One region of the Paenibacillus sp. FSL L8-0644 genome, then DNA from elsewhere that is predicted to be linked to it. Evidence: predicted binding sites of a transcription regulator. Region 1 holds the regulator's gene; each other region holds the start of a gene.
The links. Region 1 encodes LexA, which represses DNA repair genes until DNA is damaged. Its sites were predicted from a motif close to CGAACATATGTTCG; they were not measured.
Positions count from the first base shown of each region.

Region 2: a site for LexA is predicted at 1,799-1,812, ahead of addB (helicase-exonuclease AddAB subunit AddB). Genes of this name have one in related genera too.
Region 3: a site for LexA is predicted at 5,206-5,219, ahead of NSS94_RS08565 (YolD-like family protein). Genes of this name have one in related genera too.

Region 1 covers NZ_JBBOYN010000001.1:2,964,917-2,973,058, reverse strand. The annotation lists gene tet (Tet(L)/Tet(K)/Tet(45) family tetracycline efflux MFS transporter) at 1-710, shown strand, start outside; gene NSS94_RS13300 (GNAT family N-acetyltransferase) at 932-1,471, opposite strand; gene NSS94_RS13295 (hypothetical protein) at 1,702-1,842, opposite strand; gene NSS94_RS13290 (hypothetical protein) at 1,883-2,047, opposite strand; gene NSS94_RS13285 (hypothetical protein) at 2,283-2,585, opposite strand; gene lexA (transcriptional repressor LexA) at 2,869-3,495, opposite strand; gene NSS94_RS13275 (LysM peptidoglycan-binding domain-containing protein) at 3,683-4,051, shown strand; gene NSS94_RS13270 (DUF896 domain-containing protein) at 4,160-4,366, shown strand; gene NSS94_RS13265 (hypothetical protein) at 4,487-4,996, shown strand; gene NSS94_RS13260 (HAD family hydrolase) at 5,151-5,945, shown strand; gene NSS94_RS13255 (1,2-dihydroxy-3-keto-5-methylthiopentene dioxygenase) at 6,046-6,588, opposite strand; gene metH (methionine synthase) at 6,870-8,142, shown strand, end outside.
Region 2 covers NZ_JBBOYN010000001.1:3,587,945-3,596,086, reverse strand. The annotation lists gene NSS94_RS16275 (class I SAM-dependent rRNA methyltransferase) at 262-1,641, shown strand; gene addB (helicase-exonuclease AddAB subunit AddB) at 1,879-5,445, shown strand; gene addA (helicase-exonuclease AddAB subunit AddA) at 5,442-8,142, shown strand, end outside.
Region 3 covers NZ_JBBOYN010000001.1:1,876,531-1,884,672, reverse strand. The annotation lists partial or broken gene NSS94_RS08590 (manganese catalase family protein) at 1-816, opposite strand, end outside; gene NSS94_RS08585 (manganese catalase family protein) at 1,022-1,861, shown strand; gene NSS94_RS08580 (YmaF family protein) at 2,157-2,519, opposite strand; gene NSS94_RS08575 (zinc-ribbon domain-containing protein) at 3,611-4,279, shown strand; gene NSS94_RS08570 (hypothetical protein) at 4,276-4,731, shown strand; gene NSS94_RS08565 (YolD-like family protein) at 4,831-5,166, opposite strand; gene NSS94_RS08560 (hypothetical protein) at 5,328-6,218, shown strand; gene NSS94_RS08555 (hypothetical protein) at 6,578-6,865, opposite strand; gene NSS94_RS08550 (hypothetical protein) at 6,871-7,089, opposite strand; gene NSS94_RS08545 (hypothetical protein) at 7,474-7,956, opposite strand.

The sequences.
Region 1 (8,142 bases):
TTTCTTTTCTGGTGATAAGTGTTCTATTTTTCTTGATCTTTTTAAAACATATCAGACAAGTAACCAATCCTTTTGTTGATTCTTCATTGGGGGAAAATACTGCATTTATGATAGGAATCCTTTGTGGGGGGCTTATGTTTGGTACCGTAGCTGGATTTGTTTCTATGGTCCCTTATATGATGAAAGACGTTCACCACTTAAGTACCGCAATGATTGGCAGTGGAATTATTTTTCCTGGAACGATGAGTGTTATTTTCTTTGGTTTTCTTGGAGGAGCACTTGTTGATAAGAAAGGTTCCTTACATGTGCTAGCAGTCGGCGTTGCATTTCTTGCCGTCAGTTTTTTGGTAGCTGCTTTCTTTATTGAAATGACACCTTGGCTGATGTCTATTATTCTAGTCTTTGTTTTCGGTGGTCTTTCTTTTATTAAAACGGTAATATCCACTATTGTTTCAAGTAGTTTAAAACAAGAAGAAGCTGGCGCAGGAATGAGCTTGCTTAATTTTATAAGCTTTTTATCAGAAGGAACGGGGATTTCAGTTGTAGGAGGCTTATTGTCAATACGTCTTATTCATCAAAAATTTATACCAATCATTAATTTTCCATCTGCTTATTTATATAGCAATATGTTATTGATTTTTTCAGTGGTCATTATAATTAGCGGGATTTTATCTGTTATTGTATATAAACGTTCAGTTTCAGATTCCTGATAAAAGCAAAAAAGGATTACATGCTGAAAATGATCTCATCCTCACGTTTGAAGTAAGTGAATACTCTAAAAATAAATCAAAAGCTCTGCTAACCTTAATTGGTCGGCAGAGTTTTGTGTGCTGATCAGTTTGATTTTACTAGATACGGGAAAAGTAGCAATGCAAAGTGTGCGTACAAGATGGTATTGTTTTTAAATTCGGCCTTATTACAGAAGGATAGGCTAATTTGAATACTTAAACTTATAATACCAAAAAATCGCTTTCTCATGGGCTGTGGAAAAGTTAGAATATAGCATAGTATCAACTCCGCCGATTACAAAGTTATTTTTAGCATAGAATCGACAAGCTAAAATATTCACATCCTGTGTTTCAAGCATAAGGCCAACAAGATTATTCTGCTTAGCCCACTCGGTTGCTTTACTCAATAAGGCTGCTCCGATTCCCTTGTGTCTCGAGTCTTTAGCAACGGCAATATCCTCAATTAGAGCATAGCCATTCCAATTAGTACAAAGTTTAATTTTCCCAACACAGTCGTTCTCATCATAATATAAAAAAATAGATTTTCCTTGTTCATTAATATAACTGATATCGACGTCATCATCCTCATACTGTTTAAAATATGGTTCGGGAAAACTTTCTTCTATATATGTCCAATTGTTGTTCTCGTATTTAGGTATAATCCTTCCGGACACAATAAAGCCGTTATTCTCATTTGACTTCTTAAAATCCCCCATATTTGAAAGTGACATTTTAATTATCATGGCTTGTCTCCTCCTGGTTTAATTTCTCTATGCACATTATTCTAAAAGAGAACCACGTTTTCCTATCTGTTAGATTTATAAAAAGTGTAAAATGGTAGCGACTGTTCAACTATGTGTGATATTTTAGATCCCCCTCCGTTTGCTTAAATGATTCATAGCAGTAGTTAGGTGTGCTATTTAACACAAAAAAGCAGGAAGAATTCCTCCCGCTTTTTGCATGGAAACAATTATTAACGTCTGCGTTGTCTATCGTTTACGCTAAACAAATTAACAGCCAGTGCGTTACCTCTTGCACGCGCAGTGGCTCTTTGATTGGAACGGATGTTCAATCTTCTTCTTCTTAAATCACGTCTGCAATGTCTTCTGCTCATAATATCACCTCCCTTCAAGAAATGAAGGTGCGGTTGAATCTTAGTGGCGTTTATGCTTACGCTTGGAAATTTTGATATTCAAGGCATTGGTTGCTAGTGCATTTCCGCTTCCTGTTTTAGCAGCTGCGGCTTGAAAGACTTTAACGACCAGATATCTGTTTTTCCCGATGCGATGCTTATACGTTTTAACTCTATTTCTGATCATCTGCATATCTCCTTTGCTTAGTTCTGCTATATATATATGTCAATTGTGATAGTAATGTATCAGCATAAATCTATTAGAAGCAAAAAGAAGCTAGTACCTATATCCCTAAAGGTTAACAAAAAAACTCATGCGAACCTGTCTTCGCCTTTTCAACTTTACGTTGCAGGAGATTTTACAGGCAGGTCGGCATGAGTCTAATGTGTAGAATAAAGATAATATGCAGTTTGTATGAAAATTATTTACTATTAAGGGTGTTAAGTTTTTTTTCGTAGTACGCCTCTTGGGCAAGAATATGATTCAGTTGTTCTGAGAGCTGTTTATATTCTTGGCTGGCCTCTGGGTAATTATTTCTTTCGGAAATTACAGCTTCAAGTTGCTTTTCTAAATACCTGAAATGGATGGGTATTTGTATGTACTGAATACGATCGTAGGTTGTTATGTGTGATTTCTCTTCTGCATACAAATGATCCATTGTTGGAACTGCACAGCTTACGACGATAAATATCATAACAAACGCTGAAATTATTATTTTTTTCATTTAATTCCTCCTACAGAGCTATGAGTAATTAATATACCATATTTAGCTAAAAGAAAGAAAGATCTATTAGTTTTGCCCATAACAGTATAGCTGTTCAAGATCAGTGGGGGATTATTTGAGATGATGAGGCTGATTTTATAGTAGATACAATAGGAATAGGTTGCAAAAAGGAAAGAATAGTTGTGAGATACATAGTAAGCATAATAACAATACAAAACCGGCTTGCCCTAGGCAGCCGGTTTTGTATTAGGGGATAGAATAACGGGGAAGGAAGAACGAGAAATCAGTGGAAGTCCCGGAAGAGTCCTACAACTTTGCCCAAAATACTGACGTGTGTCAGACGAAGCGGTTCAAAGGCTGGATTTTCAGGTTGAAGCCGGATATGATCTTTTTCTTTGTAGAAGGTTTTAACTGTAGCTTCGTCTTCATCTGTCATAGCTACAACAATATCGCCATTATCAGCGGTCTGCTGCTGACGTACGATTACATAGTCTCCGTTAGCAATCCCAGCCTCAATCATGCTTTCGCCTACAACAGATAACATGAATATTTTATCCTCACCAACAAAGTGTTGGGGAAGAGGAAAGTAATCTTCAATATTTTCTGTCGCCGTAATAGGAAGACCAGCGGTTACTTTGCCGACGACGGGGACACGACTAATGGAGTAATTAATCAAGTTGCTGTTATCCGATTCGTCTTGACCGAGTAACTCAATAGCCCGTGGTTTTGTAGGATCGCGGCGAATGAGTCCTTTTTTCTCTAAACGATCCAAATGACCGTGAACCGTAGAACTGGAGGCCAATCCGACAGCCTCGCCTATTTCGCGTACAGAAGGGGGGTATCCCTTTAGACGCACTTCATTGCGGATAAATTCAAGAATGGCCTGCTGGCGGCTCGAAATCTTAGACATACCGTATCAACCCCATTTAGTAACGTTTGGGAAAATTATAGCATAGAACCTCCGTTCGTACAAACATAAGTTCTAAATAATCCCTAAAAATAATTGCGAACTTTTGTTCTCTTTTCTATTGAACAAAACAAACGTTCGTGTTATATTGTGAAAACATAAGAACAAACGTTTGGAGGACACAACCATGATGAAATATAGCACCTATCAAAGTATTTTTCCAATGAATATAGAAAATTTACAGGAGACCCGAAAAGAGGGTAGGGCGCGTTATATGCAGATTATTACCCATACTCTTTTACTTAAGCTTCTTATTATAATGATTGTTGCTTGGATTGCAGGAGCAGGTGTACTTACGGTTTTCGCGGCTCCTTCAGCTTCCAAGGAAGAAGTGACTAAACTGACAGTACAACCTGGGGATACGTTGTGGCAGATTGCCGCGAATCATAAACCGGAACGAATGGATACACGGGTATATATAGAAGGAATTGTGCGGATTAACGGTTTAGAGGATCGGGGAGTGCAGGCAGGTCAGGTACTCAAGCTTCCTGACTTATGATCTATAGACTATTAGAGCTTGTCAGGGAGCGTAATGCGGGAGCCTTGACAAGCTCTTTTCTACATGTCAAAGTGTATTATATCTTTGCTTTTATGGAGGGGACACAATTTGAATATAGACAGCTTGGTACAGCGCATTAATGAATTAGCGCGCAAAGCAAAATCCGAGGGATTAACAGAAGAGGAAACCACAGAACGTGCCAACCTTCGGGAAATTTATTTAGGTAACATTCGCCGTAATTTTCGGCAGCAGCTAGAAACGATTGAATTTGTGGACGATGATACATCGAAGGGAAATGACGGGCTGAAGCATTAATGTTGTTAAAGCGCCCAAGCCTGCAATTTGCCTTTTGTTTTAGGTACCTCTCATGGTATCTATATAGATCAGCTTTGAGGCAATTGTTTTAATGTAATATATCTGGGAAGGAATTGAGAGATGGCCCGATCATTTGAAAGAAAAGTACGCAAAAACACAGCGCATTTAAATAAATCGCGCAAAAAGCAAGGTATTCAAACCATTAGCGGCGCAGGTTCTGCAATGGATATTTTCCGTGGACGTAACATTACTGTGCCAATTATGCTGGCTGGTCTTTCTGTATTGTACATGCTTATGAGTTACTTTTTGACTAAGACCGGTATGCAAGGGATGGATTGGCTTGTATTCGGCCTGTACTTGATGCTGGCTGTTATCTTTTTTATCCGTCGTCCTTATCTGAAAGTGGGAAAGGATACTCTCTATATGCTGAAAGGTGGTAGGGAACGTCCAATGACCGCTGGGGACATGAAAGCCATCAAGATTGAAAAGGGTTACGTAACCGTTGAAAGAAAAGGTAAGGGTGGTAATTTTATTTTCACAAAATCATTAGGTCGCTATGACACGGATGCCATTGCAGAGCGACTTGAGAAGTTTGCGCTATCCAATCAGATACAGGTTGACAAGAAATAACTGATTTAGCCTGTACTCTGTAACAAAGGCCGTATGATGTTATTTCATATAACATGCTGCGGCCGCTTGCTTAATATGGGCACACATAACGATTCAAATGCTTAATCAAGCAAATAGGCGTACATATACTGTGGAAAGAGAGTGGATAATTCAGATGACGATTCAGGCGGTAATGTTTGATCTTGATGATACCCTTTTGTGGGATGAACGTAGTGTAGAAGAGGCATTTGATGCAGCGTGTCAAACAGGCTCCCGTGAAGCAGGTGTTGATCCAAAAGCTTTGGAGGAAGCCGTACGTAAAGAAGCACGCGCTTTGTATGAATCCTATGAAACTTTTAGTTTTACTCAAATGATCGGCATTAATCCGTTTGAAGGATTGTGGGCGAATTTTACAGCAGGTGAGCAACCTGAATTCCGTCAATTGGAACAGTTGGCCCCTGTTTATCGAAAGGAATCATGGCGCAGAGGACTCCAGCAACTAGGGATAGATAATGAGAAGTTGGCGGAAAAGCTGGCTACCCAATTTGCTTCGGAAAGACGCGCACGTCCCCATGTATATGAAGAAACGTTTGAAATTCTAGAACAATTGAAGGGACAATACAAGCTATTATTATTGACAAACGGTTCCCCTGATTTACAACAGGAGAAACTGGATGGAGTTCCTCAATTAGCTCCTTTCTTTGATCATGTGGTCATTTCAGGTTCATTTGGTCGAGGCAAGCCTGATCCGTCTATATTCCAGCATGCGTTGGGGCTTCTTGGTATTGAGCCTGAACATGCTTTAATGGTAGGAGATAAGCTGACGACTGATATTCAAGGAGCGTTGGCAGCAGGTGTTCACTCGGTGTGGGTGAACCGAAACGCCAAAACCAATACCACAGAGATCAAGCCGAAGTTCCAAATCAAGCATCTGTCTGAATTGGACGGAATTATTCAATCGTTAAAGTAAGAAATCCACAGTCTTTGGAAACGAGTATTAAGAAAACTCCCTTCGCTCGATTGTCACAGAGCAGAGGGAGTTTTTTATTTACACAAGGATAAATTCGTAATTATGCTTTAATGAAGGTTGGATCTTCGAACGGTTCCGCAATCCAGCCATTTTCTTCAATGAACAAGCGGACTGCCACGATCTTTTGATTCTCCATTAAAGTGAAAAAGTGAGGTATATTTTCGGGTACGGAGATAACGTCCCCCGGTGAAAGCTCTACGTTAAAATAGCCGATCTCTTCAGGTCCTTTAATGATAAAGATGCCTTTACCAGCGACAATGGCACGGATTTCATCCTCGGTATGGGTGTGAATTTGCTCAAACTTGGCCAGCAGATCGTCCAAATTCGGCGTTGCTTCAGATAGAGTGATAACGTCCCATATTTTATATCCGCGACGTGCGGCTAAATCCTTGATTTCGGGTTCAAATGTTTTGAGAACAGCGGCCTTTTGATCATCTGTTAAGGTAAAGTTCTCTTGCAGCTCCCCGGACAATTTGGAAGCATCCCAATGTTCATACAATATCTCGTGACTCTCCAGAAATTCACGTACTTGTTCTTCACCGCTAATTCTTTCATTCGTATTACGTATTAAGATTTCGGCCATGTATTTATCCCCTCTTTTCCACTTGGATTAATGTTATATAAAGAATACCATGTCTTGAAACGTTGTACAATACAGGATTTCAACATTTTATAATGCAAATGAACATAGCTAAAGGATGCAGGGTTAAGTACGTTTAATAATGCTACAAACTATAAAAATGGATAAGAGAAGTCGTTTTTACAAAGAACAACCTGTATAAAACGTATGTTTTTACTTCAATCTATCTAAATGATACGGTTTCTGCTAAACTAGGATTTAACGTTTTGCGGGGGTGAAGAAATTTGGATAAAGTTAGCTTGCAGGATGCATTACAACGAAGAATACTCCTTCTTGATGGGGCCATGGGCACCATGATTCAACAGGAAGACCTTTCCCCCGATGATTTTGGTGGGGAAGAGCTGGAGGGCTGTAATGAAATGCTGGTCTTAACGAGACCGGATGTCATTCAAGGGATTCATGAAGCATACTTGAAGGCCGGAGCAGACCTAATTGAAACGAATACATTTGGAGCAACATCCGTCGTTTTGGCGGATTACGATATACCAGAACGTGCCCGTGAAATTAATCTGGTGGCGGCCAAGCTGGCGCGTAACGCGGTGGATAAATACAGCACTGCGGACAAGCCTCGTTTTGTAGTAGGAGCTATGGGCCCAACCACGAAAACCTTGTCTGTCACAGGCGGTGTTACATTTGCTGAGCTGATTGACAGCTATCAAGAGCAGGCCTTGGCACTTATTGAAGGCGGCGTGGATGTACTCCTTTTGGAGACCTCACAGGATACGCTTAACGTCAAGGCTGGAAGTATCGGAATTCGGCAGGCTTTTGAGCAGACAGGTATCGAGCTTCCGCTAATGATTTCAGGCACGATTGAGCCTATGGGAACGACGTTGGCTGGACAAAATATCGAATCCTTTTCCATATCACTGGAACACTTACATCCAATTTCGATTGGGTTGAATTGTGCTACGGGTCCAGAGTTTATGCGTGATCATATTCGCTCTCTGTCTGAAATGTCCTCTGCAGCTATTAGCTGTTATCCAAATGCGGGCTTGCCCGATGAAAATGGCCAATACCATGAATCGCCTGATTCATTAGCACGTAAAATGGCTGCTTTCGCTGAAAAAGGCTGGTTGAATATTGCTGGGGGATGTTGTGGTACCACGCCTGAGCATATTCGAGTTATGAGTGAAAGTATGTCGCAGTTTGAGCCGCGTCCGCTGGTAGGTCATCATCCTCCTGCCGTATCAGGCATTGAGCCTGTATATATTGAACAGGACAATCGTCCGTATATGGTTGGTGAGCGAACAAATGTTCTTGGCTCCCGCAAATTCAAGCGTTTGATTGTGGAAGGCAAATATGAAGAGGCGTCTGAAATTGCCCGTGCTCAGGTAAAAAGCGGAGCGCATGTCATTGATATTTGTGTGCAGGACCCGGACCGCGATGAAATGACGGATATGGAAGCGTTTTTGAAACTGGTTGTAAACAAGGTAAAAGTACCTTTGGTGATAGATACAACGGATATTAAAGTCATTGATAAAGCACTTCAATATTCGC
Region 2 (8,142 bases), 620 kb from region 1:
GCGTGACGCCGATATACAGGCGGGCAGTAGCGAAGCGGATCATTTGAATCTGGAGAAGCGAGAGCGTTCGCCTGAAAGCTTTCCAAAGGAAAGCTGCTTCGGAAGTATAAACCTAGGGGGATTCTTACCATTAAAATCATTTATAAAATCCAAAGAATCCCCGTGCAACAGCGATCGTAAGATCAAATGATCCGCAGAGCCGCGCCCCTATCGAACAACGTTTTAACACTTTGAGTAATCCAAGAATGGGAGTGAAGGATTTTGCCTTCAGTAATATTAGAACGCAGCCGTAAAAAAAGGCTGGAGCACGCACACCCTTGGGTGTTTAAAAACGAAATAGCCAAGATCGAAGGAGACCCAGAGGCAGGCGATTTGGTCAGTATTGTTAACCATCAGGGGCGTTATTTGGCGACAGGTTACTATAATCCGGCTTCACAAATTACAGTGCGTGTGATGTCCTATGAGCCGCTGGAAGCGATGGATCAAAACTTTTTTGCCCAACGCTTTCGCAAATGTCTGGAGCACCGCGAACGTTTTGTGACCGGGGGAGACGCTTATCGGTTGGTGTACGGCGAGGCTGATTTTTTGCCTGGACTGATTGTAGACCGTTTTGGTGATGTGTTGGTTGTGCAGCTGTTAACGCTTGGCATGGATCGGCGCAGGGAAGAAATCAGGGATGCGCTCGTTGAAGTAGTGGGTCCTGTTGGTATATATGAGCGCAGTGATGTATCCATCCGAGAGCTGGAAGGATTGAAACAAACGAAGGGTCCTTTGTACGGTGATTGCCCGCGTCATGTAGTGGTGACGGAAAATGGCCTGCATATCAAGGTTGATATCGTAGAGGGCCAGAAGACGGGTTATTTCTTTGACCAGCGTGAAAATCGTGCGGCCATAGCACCGTTGATGACAGGTTGGGGAGCACGTAGTGGAATTACGCTACAAGAAGTTGCTACAGACTCAGGGGACGCTGCCACAACGGTCATGAAGCCAGTGAATAAAAGTGGTAAGGTTGTTGAATTCCCATTCTGGGACGGCGCAACCGTATTGGAATGTTTTTCACATACGGGAAGCTTTACGCTCAATGCCTGTAAATATGGTGCTAAAAAAGTAACTTGTCTTGATATTTCTGAGCATGCGATTGAAAGTGCGCGGGACAATGTCAAGCTGAACGGTTTTGAGGAACGCGTCGAGTTTGTCGTCGACGATGCTTTTCAATATTTGCGCAATCAGGTGAAAGGTGTAGAGGAACGCAATGCACGAGCCGGGGGCAAAGGAGATACGTCTAAGCCGCTGACAGCGGGTGGCGGACGCACCTTTGACGTGGTCATTCTTGATCCGCCAGCCTTTGCCAAAACGAAGAACGCTGTCAAAGGGGCTACACGTGGATATAAAGATATCAACCTGCACGGGATGAAGCTCGTTAATGAGGGCGGCTATCTGGTGACAGCGAGTTGCTCGTTCCACATGCGGCCGGAGTTGTTTTTGGACACCATTAAGGAAGCAGCGGCAGATGCCGGCAAAATCCTTCGTCTGGTAGACTGGAGAGCAGCTGGTAAGGACCATCCTCAAATTTTGGGTGTGGAGGAAGGCCATTACTTGAAATTCGCCATCTTTGAGGTGCGCAGCCGGACACAGTTGTAGTTTCATACAAAGTCAAAGTCAATCGCCCTTTTGGTGATTAAATAGGTAAAATAAAACTCGTTTTAGGTATAAATCAGTCCTGTAGAGAAGGCGTGCACCAAGCCAATCTGCGGGACTGATTTATTTTTTAGAGGGAGAAAGAATTGCTACAACATGGCAAACGTACGTTCTTTTCTCTCTTGCCTGATATGCTATACTGTTTAATAGAATGTTGTTCGTTGGAAAGGAGGCCGCATCATGTCGGTCCGTTTGTTGATTGGCCGCTCTGGGAGTGGTAAAAGTACGTTAATCCGCAATGAAATGACGTCTTTGTTACGCGAGGAGCCGCTAGGTAAGCCTATGCTGTTACTTGTACCGGAGCAATCGTCATTTGCTTCTGAGCATGCGTTACTTACAGAAGCCGGAAACGGTATTCAGGGGTCGGTGCGCGCCCAAGTGATGGGATTTCACCGTCTTGCCTATTTAGTTATGCAGGAAACCGGGGGTTCAGCGCTGGTGCCTGTAACGGAAGAAGGCAAGAAGATGCTTTTATATAAAATTATTCGTCGTCGCAAGGATGAACTGAGTTTGTTTAAGGATTCGGGAGACCAGCTCGGCTTTGTGGATCGGTTGAATACATTGTTCACGGAGCTAAAGCAGTATGGAAATGATACTCGGTCTGTACCCGAGCAACTGGAGCGAATGAACGCTGCTGGAGAGTCAACTCCGATTTTGCGCGGCAAGCTCAAAGATATCAGTCTAATCTACGAGGATTTTGAACGAGAGCTGACGCTTAAATATATTGACGGTGAAGATACGCTGCGCATGCTGGCAGAACAGATTGCAGAGTCTTCCCTTGTGCGTGGAGCAGACATTTGGATGGATGGCTACCGTAGGTTTACACCACATGAATATAAAGTGGTGGAGCAACTTATGCTGCATGCCTCTTCGTTGACAGTGGCGCTGACTTGCAACCGCAGCTACGAGAGCGGACAGCTTCCGCATGAGCTGGATTTGTTTCATCCTTCGGCCGCTACGTATGTAAAGCTCAAAGGAATGGCAGACGAGCTGATGATAGAGACGCAGACACAATTACTTCGCCCTGATCCGCCGCCGAGATTTAAGGAGCGTCCGGCGTTGGCGTATTTGGAGGCTAACTTTGAATATCGTACAGGGTTACGGAATCAGGAACAACGGATGCGGCTGCAGCAGCTACGAGAGCAGTGGACAGAAGAACAGCCGGAAGGCATAAAACTGTATGCTGCGGCGAATCGCCGCGCTGAGTTGGAAGGTGCTGTACGCGAAATGCGTCGTTTAGCCCGAGATGAGGGCGCGCGTTATCGGGAGATGGCCCTGTTTGTGCGTCATATTGAAGATTATGAGTCATGGGTGGAACCGATATTCAAACAATATGAGGTTCCAGTATTTCTGGATCAGCGGAGAAGTGTATTGCATCATCCCTTAGTGGAATTGATTCGGGCTTCACTGGATATCGTGCAGCGACGCTGGCGATATGAGGATGTATTCCGTGCGGTCAAAACAGATCTTCTCCTGCCGCTGGATGGTCGGGTGAGCCGCGAGGAGATGGATCGTCTGGAAAACTATGTACTGGCCTGCGGAATACAAGGTAGCCGTTGGACAGACGGTCGCCCGTGGCAGGCTGTGCCCAGCTTGTCACTGGAGCTAGAGGAGCAGGAACGGAACCGTAGGCGGGATGAAACGTTGGATTTGATGGAGCTGTGTCGGGATGTAATCGTGACGCCTTTACGTGCGTTTGAGAAACGTGTGGGCAAGGCACGAACTGCACTTGAGAAGTGTGAAGCGGTATATCTGTTACTGGAGGATGCAGAAATTGGCCACAAGCTGGACGCCTTCATTCATCAGGCAGAGGAAGCAGGAAATCCTGAGCAGGCCAAGGAGCATCGTCAGGTATGGGATGCAGTGCTTGAACTACTGGATCAAATCGTCGAAATGATGGGTGACGAGAGGCTGGATACCTCTTTGTTTGCGGGTGTGCTGGAAACGGGATTGGCTGAATTCCGTATGGGACTTGTTCCGCCAGCTCTGGATCAGGTTCTAGTCGGAAACACGGATCGTACACGTGTGACCGGTATTCAACATGCTTTTGTGCTAGGTATGAACGAAGGTGTGATGCCGGCTGTGTTCCATGAGGACGGTGTGCTGAATGAGCAGGAGCGTACGGCATTAAACGAACGAGGCGTAGAGCTGGCGCCGGATATGACAAGACGTCTGCTGGACGAACGTTTTCTCGCTTATACGGCCCTTACTTCAGCCGGTAGAAGCCTGTGGATGAGCTATGCCGTGACTGATGAAGAAGGCAAGTCATTGTTGCCGTCTGAGTTAGTACGACATGTGCGGCAATTGTTTCCTAGTCTGGACGAACGCCCACTGGCTGGATACCCTTTGCCTGGGGATGCTTGGACGACGCAATGGGAGTATGCTTCTCATCCGTCCGAGGCTTTGCCGCAGCTTATTGCGCAATTACGACAATGGCGACGTGGCGGTGACATTTTATCTCCTTGGTGGGAGGTATATAACTGGTATGCCAGCCAGCAAGGGCGTGAGAAGGACAAGCTGCGTCAGCTGTTGACCTCACTTTTTTACGAGAACCATGCCGAAATGCAGAAGGAAACGAGCCGTCGTCTGTACGGCAGCAAGCTGCGTACCAGCGTATCTCGTATGGAACGTTTTGTGGCATGTCCATTTTCGCACTTTGCCTCTCATGGTCTTCGTTTGAAGGAACGTCAAATGTATCGCCTGAAGGCCCCGGATATCGGACAATTATTCCATGCAGCGCTTGGAGAGATGGCGATCAATCTGCGTAATCGCAATGTCAGCTGGGGCAGTCTCAGCACGGAGGAATGCCGCCAAGAGGCGGAAAGTACAGTGGAGCGTTTGGCTCCTCGTCTGCAAGGCGAGATTCTAATGAGCTCCAAGCGGTATGGGTACATTTTGCGCAAATTGAAAGATATCGTGAGCCGTGCTTCGTTGATTTTAGGTGAACATGCGCGAAGAGGTAGTTTTGAGCCGATTGGGCTGGAGTTGGACTTTGGGCCGGGTCAGCAGCTTCCTCCGTTAAGCTTCCGGTTAGATAACGGTGTTGTGATGGAAATTGTCGGACGGATCGACCGTGTAGATGTGGCAGAGGGAGAAAAAGGTTTACTTTTGCGTGTCATCGATTACAAGTCCAGCCAAAAGGATCTCAAGCTGCATGAAGTGTACTATGGCTTGTCCTTGCAAATGCTCACGTACCTGGATGTGCTGCTGAATGCGGCGGAGGAATGGTTGGGCGAGACTGCTTATCCGGCGGGTACGCTGTATTTTCACGTCCACAATCCGATGTTACAGTCGCCTAACGGTCTTAGCGAAGAACAGGCCCGTCAGGAGCTTTTGAAACGCTTCAAGATGAAGGGATTGTTGCTCGCGGATCGGGATGTAGTTGGGCAGATGGATACATCATTGGACAAGGGATATTCTTCTATTTTACCTGTTGCGGTGAAAGCAGACGGTAGTTTTTATAGCAGTGCCTCGGTTGCTTCGCCGGAACAGTGGGACAGCCTGCTAGCTTCGGTGCGTAATAATATTCGGACGATTGGTACACGGATGACAGAGGGCGATGTGGCCATTGAACCGTATCGTATCCAGCAAGAGACGGCATGTACCTTCTGCTCTTTTAAGCCTGTTTGTCAATTTGACGACAGTCTGGAGGGCAGTGGCTACAATCAATGGGGTAAACCCGGTAAGGATCAGATCTGGAATCTGCTGGGTCATACACAGGAAGGGAAAGGAGGAATGGACCAATGATAGGCATGTCAAACATTAAAGGTTTACCGAAGCCGGAAGGCAGTATGTGGAGCGATGACCAGTGGCGTGCCATTTCGGAATCTGGTAACAACATGCTGGTTGCGGCAGCGGCAGGGTCTGGTAAAACAGCGGTGCTTGTAGAGCGTATTATTCGTAAAATTGTCGATCCCCAGCTTGGCTTCAGTGTGGATCGGTTACTGGTAGCGACCTTTACGAAGGCAGCCGCCGCCGAAATGCGTCAACGGATACGCGAAGCGTTGGAACGTGTATTGGAGCAGGAACCGGAAAGTGAACATGTACGCCGTCAGCTATCGTTGCTGAATCGGGCCTCGATTACGACGCTTCACTCATTTTGTATGGAGGTCATCCGCAGGCATTATCAGGCCATTCCCCTTGATCCTGGTTTTCGGATTATGAATGAGCATGAGACAGAATTGCTGCGCCAGGAGCTTCTAGAAGAACTGTTTGAGGAGAAATATGAGGCTCATGATGAAGGCAGTACATTCCGCAGACTAGTCGACTGGTTTAGTGGAGAACGCACCGATGATGCGATGTATGTGCTTGTTCAGCGATTGTATGATTTTTCTCAAAGTCATCCTTGGCCGGAGCATTGGCTGCGGGAGACAGCAGCTGCATTTCGTGTGCAGGATGTAGCGGCTCTCGGAGAGACGCCTTGGGTTCGCAGCATTTTGGCGGATGCTGCACTTTCATTGCGCGGAGCAGCGAGCTTGCTGGAACAGGCGCATGAAACTGCTATGCAGCCCGGCGGTCCTGCACCTTATACAGTGACGCTGCAAGAGGATACGGCGATGGTGAAGGGATTGCTGCAGGAATTGGAGACACAGCCGTGGGCATCTCTATATGATCATTTTCAGGCAGCTGCCTTCGGTAAGCTCAAGCCGGTCAAAAAAGATCAGACTGAGCCTGCATTGCAGGAACGGGTTAAGACGCTGCGCGAAGCAGCCAAAAAAATGATTACAGATATGAAGGCTTCCCTGTTTGGCAGGAGAGCAGAAGCCTATTGGGAGGAGCTACACGCCGCAGCTCCGTTGATGGACGAATTGGTAGAAACCGTGATTGTATTCGGGGAACGTTTTCAACAGCACAAGCAGTCAAAAGGGTTGGTGGATTTCGGGGATTTGGAACATTATTGTCTGAAAATATTACGACATCCCGATTCTACTCCGTACAAGCTACTACCTTCCGACGCTGCGCTCGAATACAAGGCGCAATTCGACGAGGTGCTGTTAGATGAGTATCAGGATACGAATACCGTACAGGAAGATATCGTTAGGCTGGTATCACGGGAGGAACCAGGTAACCGTTTTATGGTGGGCGACGTGAAACAGAGTATTTATCGGTTTCGGCTGGCGGAGCCGGGTCTGTTTTTGAATAAGTATCAACGGTACGGCATGCAGGAGCAGGAAGATGGATTTTTAATTGATTTGGCGCGTAATTTCCGCAGTCGGGAGGAAGTTGTCGATGCGGTCAATTTGGTGTTCCGCCAGATTATGAGTGTGGATGTGGCGGAAATTGAGTACGATGAACGAGCGTGGCTGGTACACGGCGCATCCTATCCCGACCCGTCGGATCAAGACACCGCATCTGTATACGCACCTGAGCTGCTGTTAGTAGATAAGGGTGGCCATGGTCTTTCCGAGGCTTCGGAGCTGTCCGAAACGGAGGACGAATCTGTTTTTCAGGAAAGTGAGCTGGCTGAGCTTGTGGAACTGGAAACGGCACAGTTAGAGGCTCGTGCGATTGCGCAACGGATTAAAGAACTGACCGGAGATACCGGACAACCACTGTTGATTTACGACAGAGGATTAAAAGCGATGCGCCCGGCAATCTACGGCGATATCGTCATTTTGCTTCGTTCGGCAAGCGTGTGGGCCCCCCTAATTGTAGAGGAACTGCGGCTTGAGGGCATTCCGGCCTCCGGGGAGCAGACGACAGGCTTTTTTAAAGCAACGGAAGTTGAGGTAATGTTGTCTCTGCTGCACATTATTGATAATCCACAGCAGGACATCCCGCTTGCATCCGTGCTTCGTTCGCCGATTGTCGGCTTGACCGAAGATGAACTGGCACAAATTCGGTTGGAAAAGCCGGATGGATTGTTTTATGGCGCATTGCTGGCGGCGGCAGAGGCGGACCCACTGAAGGAGAGCGAAAAAGGGACCACTGCTGACATCATGGAGTTGGATCTTTTCCCTGAGGACTCTTTATCTTCATCTGACTTTGGTAATAGAAATAACGGGAATACGTTGTCTGCCCGACTACGTTCATTTTTGCATAATTTGGAAGCCTGGCGGCAGGAAGCCCGACAAGGTAGCTTAAGTGCATTGATTTGGAATGTGCTGGAGGAAACAGGGTATCTGGATTGGGTCGGTGGACTGCCTGGCGGCTCACAGCGTCAAAGCAATTTGCGGGCGCTATATGACCGAGCGAGACAGTATGAGACTTCAACGTCCAACCGAGGATTGTTCCGATTTCTGACCTTCATTTCCCGTCTACGGGAGCGAGGCGGTGATTTAGGATCCATTAGCGGGGGGACCGAACCCGATCAAGCTGTCCGCATTATGACCATTCATAAAAGTAAAGGACTTGAATTCCCTATCGTGTTTATAGCCGGGACGGCAAAAATGTTCAATCAACAGGATCTCAATGCGCCGTTTCTTATGCACAAGGAGTTGGGGT
Region 3 (8,142 bases), 1.1 Mb from region 1:
ATGTTCATTAGGCAATTCGGGCATATACGGAAGAGGAAAACCCTCAGGAGGATCTATTACACTCAAATCCCCACCGTTTCTACTTGGAGTTTGCCCATTGAATATTTCCCCAATACGGGTAGAATCCAATCGAAAATTAAACTGCGCATTGTGAAAGCCCATCTCAACATACTTCCGGCATTCTGGATACTTGTTAATATCGTAATTTGGAACCGGGAACAATTTTCCCCAATCAACTCCAAGTGTCTCTAACGCTTTGGCAAACGCGTTTTGATGAGCATTATCCCTCACAATCAAAAAAGCCAACGTTTCCCGGAATGTTTTGTTCGAGCTCATTTCGTAAATTCGGGATTTTTGCAGAACCCCTGTAGATTCGAGTACGAGATTATCAAGCAAATCACTAACCAGATTCCCGTGGGAATAAACATAACTACCTAGCCAAGGATTCCCACTTGCATCAACAGGTAAGGAACTTTGGGCTCCCAATAATAAAATGATGAGGATTTGCGTGTTTTATCGCCTCATCTAAAGGAGCATGATCCATTCCCGCATCGCCGGCTTGGTCTGCGCCTGAGCCAGTCAGAAGTTGATTTATAGTATGTTGGACCAGTTCAACATGACTAAGCTCCTCTAGAAAAACTCCTCGTATCAAAACTGCACAGCATTACCACGAAAATTATTACTTTGAAAGAAAAACTGCATCATAGTACGCATTTCTCCGAATCGACCACCTAACACTTCTTGAATCACTTTAGCAGCAGGATCGGGCTTATCGGGTACTATTAAGTTAATTAAATCTTCTTTATAAAAATACAATTCAAATACCCTCCTTAGACTCTTCATTTTAAAGTGAAACATAGGCTTCCCTCTTTAATAATTTATATACAAACCAAACAAACAGAAAGTTAAATATAAAGACCCGTATCGATTTTTGTGATGCTGCTCCTCGTTTTATTACATCTTGAAAAGGTTAAATACAGTTAGAATTCACTAAGCTGCTTTAGCTATAGGAGGAGTAAATATGTTTAGACATCAAAAAGAGTTGCAGTTTGAAGTGAAAGTAGAGCGCCCTGATCCTCTTTTTGCCCGGCAGGTACAAGAAGTTTTGGGAGGGCAATTTGGAGAAATGACCGTAATGATGCAATATTTATTTCAAGGGTTTAACTGTCGCGGTGATGAAAAATATAAAGATATGCTGATGGATATTGGAACTGAAGAAGTAGGGCATGTGGAGATGCTGTGTGCTTTAATTAGTCAACTACTTGATGGAGCTAAACCAGAAGATCAAGAACAAGCTGCAAAAGACCCTGTTACAGCTGCCATAATGGGGGGAATTAACCCGCAGCACTTGCTAGTCAGCGGTCTAGGCGGATTGCCTACTAATTCAAATGGAGTTCCATGGAACGGCTCTTATATCGTCGCAAGTGGCAACCTTTTGGCGGATATGCGATCCAATTTGCACGCAGAGAGTCAGGGTCGATTGCAGGTAGCAAGGCTATATCATATGACACAAGATGAAAGCGTCAGAGCTACACTACGGAAAATGCTAGCACGTGACCGCTATCACCAGTATCAATGGATGGCGGCAATCCAAGAATTAGAAGAGAAAAACGGTGTTGTGGTTCCGGCTTCTTTTCCCCCTGAGGCAGAACAAGAGTCTCAGCCTGAAGCTTATGAGTTTTGGAATTTGTCTGAGGGCGAAGAATCTAGTGAAGGTTTGTGGGCAACAGGGAGTGCGCCGGATGGAACCGGGAGCTATGTATACATCTCAAAACCAGTTGCCAAAGGACAAATCTATAATGCCAAAATACCAGCAACCGAGTTACATCATGACTTAGACCATAAAACTTCAGATAAATAAACAAGTGGCAGACAAGCTGTCCCAACATTAAAGAATTGCTTATTGGTGACACTGACCATAAAAATGTTACAAAAAATATATACTTAATATTCGAATAAGGCGGCTTATCATAAGGTATAAAATCATAGCCGATCATAAATCATGAAGTACAGAATTAATGTAAGTCTAAAAGCCCTGCCGACCAATTATGGTTAGCAGAGCTTTTTGATTTCAAAGACGATGCTCTCATTCTGTATGAGCAGATGTCTATAACCATCATTTGTGTTACCTCAGCTTCGGATCAAACCACCGTTCATTAAATAAGAGGTGCCTGAATCAATGTTGCAAAATTAAACTGGTGTACATGACCATCATTTAATGTAGTTTGGCCCGTAACAAAATGTACATGCTTACCATTTCCGACTGGAATAGCGGGCCCTGTTCTAATCCTTCTCAGATTATGAAAATGGTTCACGAAATCAGTTTTGGTAAGATCAATTTCATGGACATGACTTCTTCCAACTCGAATCGCTTGCCCAGTAACACCTGCAAAGCGGTGGTTATGTCGGTCTGCACCTTCTTCGGCCAGTTTGGTGCTACCTTCAAATTCATGTACATGTCTCTGTGTCTGCTTAGAAGAGAGGGTTTTCTTCTTCACTCCAGCTCTGTTCTTCTGCATCTGTTGGCATGCCTCCTTATGTTTATGTCACTCACAACATCCTATTAAGCAAACATACATAAGTGCTAGGCAACTATCTGCAGTCCTAAGCATAATTTTTTTTTTGTAGTAGAAAGAAGGCTTATGGACTTAGGTATCACAGAAAAAACAAAAGAAGACGAACTTAAAAAGTTCGTCTCCTATACTAGCAGGAAATCCGAGTCGGCATAAAATCGGCATGACTCGGATTTAACAAGCTTAAGATTACTTCAAAAACTCGTGACACCAAGGGTTAATGGATTTTAACCGATACTGCCTTCCATCTCGATTTGGATTAGGTGCAAACGAAACGAGAATCCGCTTAATTACAGGATGTATGTATTTGTGCGCACAGCTAAATTAACGATTTTTCTTTAGTCTTCAAAGCTTTCGGTATCATGGATGGTATCACATTTTACCGAAAGCCTAAATTTTTTCTTCTATTATATATGATGTTTCTTTGGCGATTAACATTCGCCTTTCTTTTCCTCATCCAATACCTCCTTTAGGACAACTGTTAGACTTGCCCCCCACCCAGAACCAAAGCAGCTCGTCGGCCTGTAGTCATTTCTACTATGTATTTACGCAAACTACTTTCCGAATTCACAAGGGCGGTTAAAACAACCTCCTTTCAATATTGATCACCTGACTCTAGAAATAAGCTATTTTCATACTCCAGTAGCCATTATTGTTTTACTAAGAATGTCTCTAAGAAATTCCCTAAAAATCATTATCAAGTATTTTGTAACATCATCATTGGTCAGCAATTTCAAACGATGATCTTTCCAGATGATCTTGCACGTCTGTTCTTCCGTTGAAATTCTTACATAACGCCTGTCACGCTGTACACTTCCATATTTTTTATAATTATACTCATAACAAGCGGCTCGTAATATCAGTAGAATCAGATGTAATAAATTCAATATGCATCTATGCATCACCTCGTTAGATTTATTTATAGACAGGTTATCCGAATTCTTCTCATGTAATTAGACCTAGAAAAATATTCCTATGTTTGATAGACTACTTTTTATGAAGCAGCAGAGTTCCAGGAAAGGCAGGAGTAAAAAAGAATGCTCTGTGATAAATGTGGGAAAGAAATACCCAAAGGAAGCGCCTTCTGTAATTATTGCGGAAGGGAAGTAACTATCAATACAGCACCGCAAGAAAAAACATCCGAAATTAGGAATGATGGTCCGATTCCTAAAGAGATCAGCTATAGAAAGAAAATTATTATCTCAATTGCTCCATTTCTTATTTTATGCCTTATTATCGTAGGCTTTTTAATCGCAGCTCCCTATATCAGTTATATTCAGGCCAAGTCATTAATGAATAACGGTGAATTTGACAAAGCAACTCAAGCCACCTTCACCAATTTGGATGGGTACAAAGATTCCGATGAGTTGATTAATGAAACAAATTATCTAAAGGCACAACACCTTCTAAAAAATAAAGAATACGAAAAGGCTATTGAATTGTTTATCAATTTAGTCAACTACAAAGATAGTGTCAAGCTAAAAACAGAATCAATATACTTACTGGCAAAGCAAAATTCCTCCCAAGGTAACTACGCTTCGGCAATTGAATTACTTGAACCAATCCAAGATTATAAAGATTCCTCTAATTTACTGAGAGAAGCGAATTATCGGGAAGGAGTTAAACAATTTAGGGCGTATAACTTTCGTGAAGCAAAAGAATTATTCATGCAAGTAAAGACTATCAGGACTCAATACAATATTTGACTCAAGCTTCTTTGTATAATAGCTTTCAAGGCATTTGGGAAGATGAATCAGGTTACGAGAAACTGACTTTTAAAAATGGAGAAGTAACCAAGGTACTCTCCTTTAATTCTCAAGATGAAAGCACTTATACCTGGCCTGTTATCCTAATTGGTACAGAATTACATGCTGATAACGGCACAATTTATTACCTAAAGAATGACAAGCTTATTTCAAAGGATGAAAGCCTTGGAGTCAACACCTTCACCAAGATTGGATATTACGAGGATATCCCGCCCGAAAAACTCGCTCCCCAAATTGGTATGTCTGAACAGGAAGTAACTTATTCAAAATGGGGACTACCCAAACATATTAATAAGAACACTACTACTTACGGTGTAAACGAACAATGGGTCTATGATCATTACAAGTACATCTATTTCGAAAATGGAGTCGTAACAGCAATTCAAGATTAGTCCACATGCGGAGTCTTCGGGAGAAATCGAAGGCTCTTTTTACTGCTCAAAAATCCATTGTTCGAAGAAGGCTCAGTGAGCCCGTTCCTTTTTAGGGGACTATACAATAGCTGATATAATATCCTCTAGCTTAATCCAACTAAAATCATCCTCATCACGAAATAGTTTTACTTCACGTCTAGCGGTGTTTATTGATGTAACCACACCTGTTAACTCCGCATCGTCAAACGGACTGAAAACAACCACTGTCACAGGCTGACGTGAATTGTAAGACTCTATTAGAGCATGCTCGATTAATTGTACCTCTTGGTCATCCAACTCCGGTTTACCGCGCCGCTGACGGTCTTTCATTAGCTTCAGATAAGCCTCTTTATGCTCTGGTATGATAATGCGACTGCTTTCCCATAATCCGTTATCTTCTAGTTTTTTAGACATGTATGTAGCCTCCTGATGTAATATGTTCAAATTATATCCCGAACGTATGTTCCTTACAAGGGCTTTTGTTTTCTACTTCTAAGACTTTTGTTCTAGAAAATTATTCCTAGGTCATATATACTAATTTTACTATAACATTACCAATAGATAGGGGTTATGTAATGACTGCAATTGCTGTGATTGCTTTGCTGGCTTTTTTTGTGTTTTTTGTTTTGTGGGCTATAGCTTTAATAAAAAAGAACGGCAAGGCTAAGAAAATGTTTCTCTTTGGTTTAGGTGCTTTCCTAGTATTTATTATTGGAATATCAGTCGCTGACACTCAGAAACCAACCGAAACTAATTCCAAACCGGTAGCTACCACACCTGTTAAAGGGAACGAAGTTACTACTGAACCAGTTCAAAAGGGACAGACTGATGCTAAAAAAACATTGATTGACACATCGCTTCCTTTTGATAAGTTTTCATCTGCTCTCTTTGCATTGCCAGTATCCAAGCAAGGGGAAGCATTCGACAGTGTAAGAAATCAAGTTGTTTCATGGTCAGGCGTTGTTATTGAAGCTGGATCAAGCAGCCTTTATGTCTATGGTAAACCAGCAGATTACAACGGTGAATCATGGTCAGATATTAGCGCTGAAAAGAAAAAACTCGGGGATGTTATTGTTGTAAAAGTTTCAGATCGTTCAGAATTAAATGGTCTTAACCAGGGGGATATAGTTACCTTTAAGGGTGAACTTGGTTCCCGTGGTGTTAAGGGAGAAGCCCATTGGAAACTATATAACGGAAAAATAGAGGGTCGGACAGTAGCAGAATCGCCAAACCTCGGAATTATTACCAAAGCTAAATATAACAACATTAAAAATGGAATGACTTATGAGGAAGTTGCGAAAATTATCGGTGGTCCCGGTGAGGCTGTTTCAGAGGTTGGTGAAAAAGGAGACGAATTTTATACTGTAATGTATTCGTATAAAGGTGAAGTCGGACCTGGTGCAAATGCCGTTTTCACATTCCAAGGCAACAAACTACAAGCAAAAGCACAATTTGGTCTCGAATAAAACAACCCCGGAGCAATCCGGGGTTGTTTTATTCTGTATAGTACCTATTTGCAGCCAGGAGGCGTAACGATCTTTTGATCGCGATCCCAGCCCTCTATTATCATGATGTGGCGGGTATCGCTCTTGTTATCCCATGCAATATTGTTGTCTTGTTCCAAAGCCAGTAGCCCCGCCTTTATGTCCTCTGTGCGCCTTCCTGTCTTTATCTCAGGGTTCTATGCTGTTGGCAGAAAAAAGGTACAGACTCCTCATTTTTCATGAGTAACTTTACCTTTTGCAACAAAGGGACTTTTTCAATCGCCTCTGATATGTTCCACGAGGTATTTCATAGTTAAAGAAACTTTTCACATACTTAAAAATCAATAAGTAAGATATCCATTTCCCCATAAAGGACTTAGTTCTCCCACATTACCGATTCTTAACTTATATGTTCCTGGCTTAACATTGTAAAAAGTTCTTGTTGTATTCAGATTAGTAAATGTCCCTGGAACTGAAATTATTTGCTCATGACTATTATTTCCCCACCCCACTAATTGGTAGCTAACAACAGGATTGTAACGACTATCTTCTAAATATTGAACTAATGTAATATTTACATTTCCTCCGGAAATATTGAATGCCTCATCTGATATAGTATAGCTGTTCACACCATTTAACGTGTAATAGTAAATTGATTGAAGCGATGCTTTTGATTCTGCTTCTCTGTAGACATCTTTGTTACCGGCTCAGCAAATGGAGTTACAGATTTTATGTTGTATGTTGCGTCTGTTGAGGCTGGAACTACAGCATGACTAACTTCAGAAGCAAAAGCTGGGGTCACCATGGTGACAGCTAGAATAGACGTAACGGCAACAGATAATAATTTTTTCATAATAAATCCCTCCAATTAATTGAATTTATGTAACACACGAATCGTATCATAAATATAGTATGTAATGGGGTTTTAGACAAAAGAACAGATAACTTTTCAATTTTTTGTAAAATTATACATATAATAAACCCCCGTTTTATGATAACAACAACCACTATATTAATAGAGGACCATTCAGCAACCGTTAAGACTATATACCTTTAAGATTGGAATAAAATAATAAACAACAAAGGACTCCATACTAGTTACATACCAGCGGAGTCCTTTGTCACATCTACTCTAAATTCAAACTGATCAACGAAAAAAGCTCTGCCGACCAATTAAGGTTAGCAGAGCTTTTCAATTTATCTAGAGTATTCACTTACTTCAAACGTTAAGGATTTTTTAATATTTAATTATAGCTGATCCTGCTTTAGCCCACTCTTTTGATTCTAATTGAATCCATCCATATACTTTTGAATCAGAGGTGATTTTTTGTTTTATCAGAGAAAGGTTCTCATAGCTGGAGGAACCGTAAAGACTCCCTGTTTTTGGGGCAATTTTTACTGATAACGTATTTTCTATACTCGGTGTATTTTCATCACTTGTCCAGGCCAAACGATTATAATAATTAGCATTAAAAGGATTTTCTAAACCATTAATTGAAAATTTCACTCTTTTCCCTATAATAGATACATCTGTATATGCCGTGTCATCTTTAAAAATTACCGATTGTGATAAAACTAATTCTTGATTTGAAGATTTTTTGTAAGTGTCAAGCGTTACAGTTGCTGCATCTGCAGAAGCTGACAGCGGAGCGATAACTGAAAACAAGAGAGCGATTGTGGAAAAACATAAAGTAGCTTTCCTTCCTAATTTCATACTCATTTTTCTGTCCCCTCCTTCTTTTAATCTTCATCAATAAACATACAGCTTAATAACTGTCAAAGTAAGGGGAGTTTTGTCTGACATGAAAAATACACATTTGATTAAGTGCCTTTTTCGCGTCACTCTAAATTCAAACTGATCAACGAAAAAGGCTCTGCTGACCAATTAAGGTTAGCAGAGCTTTTT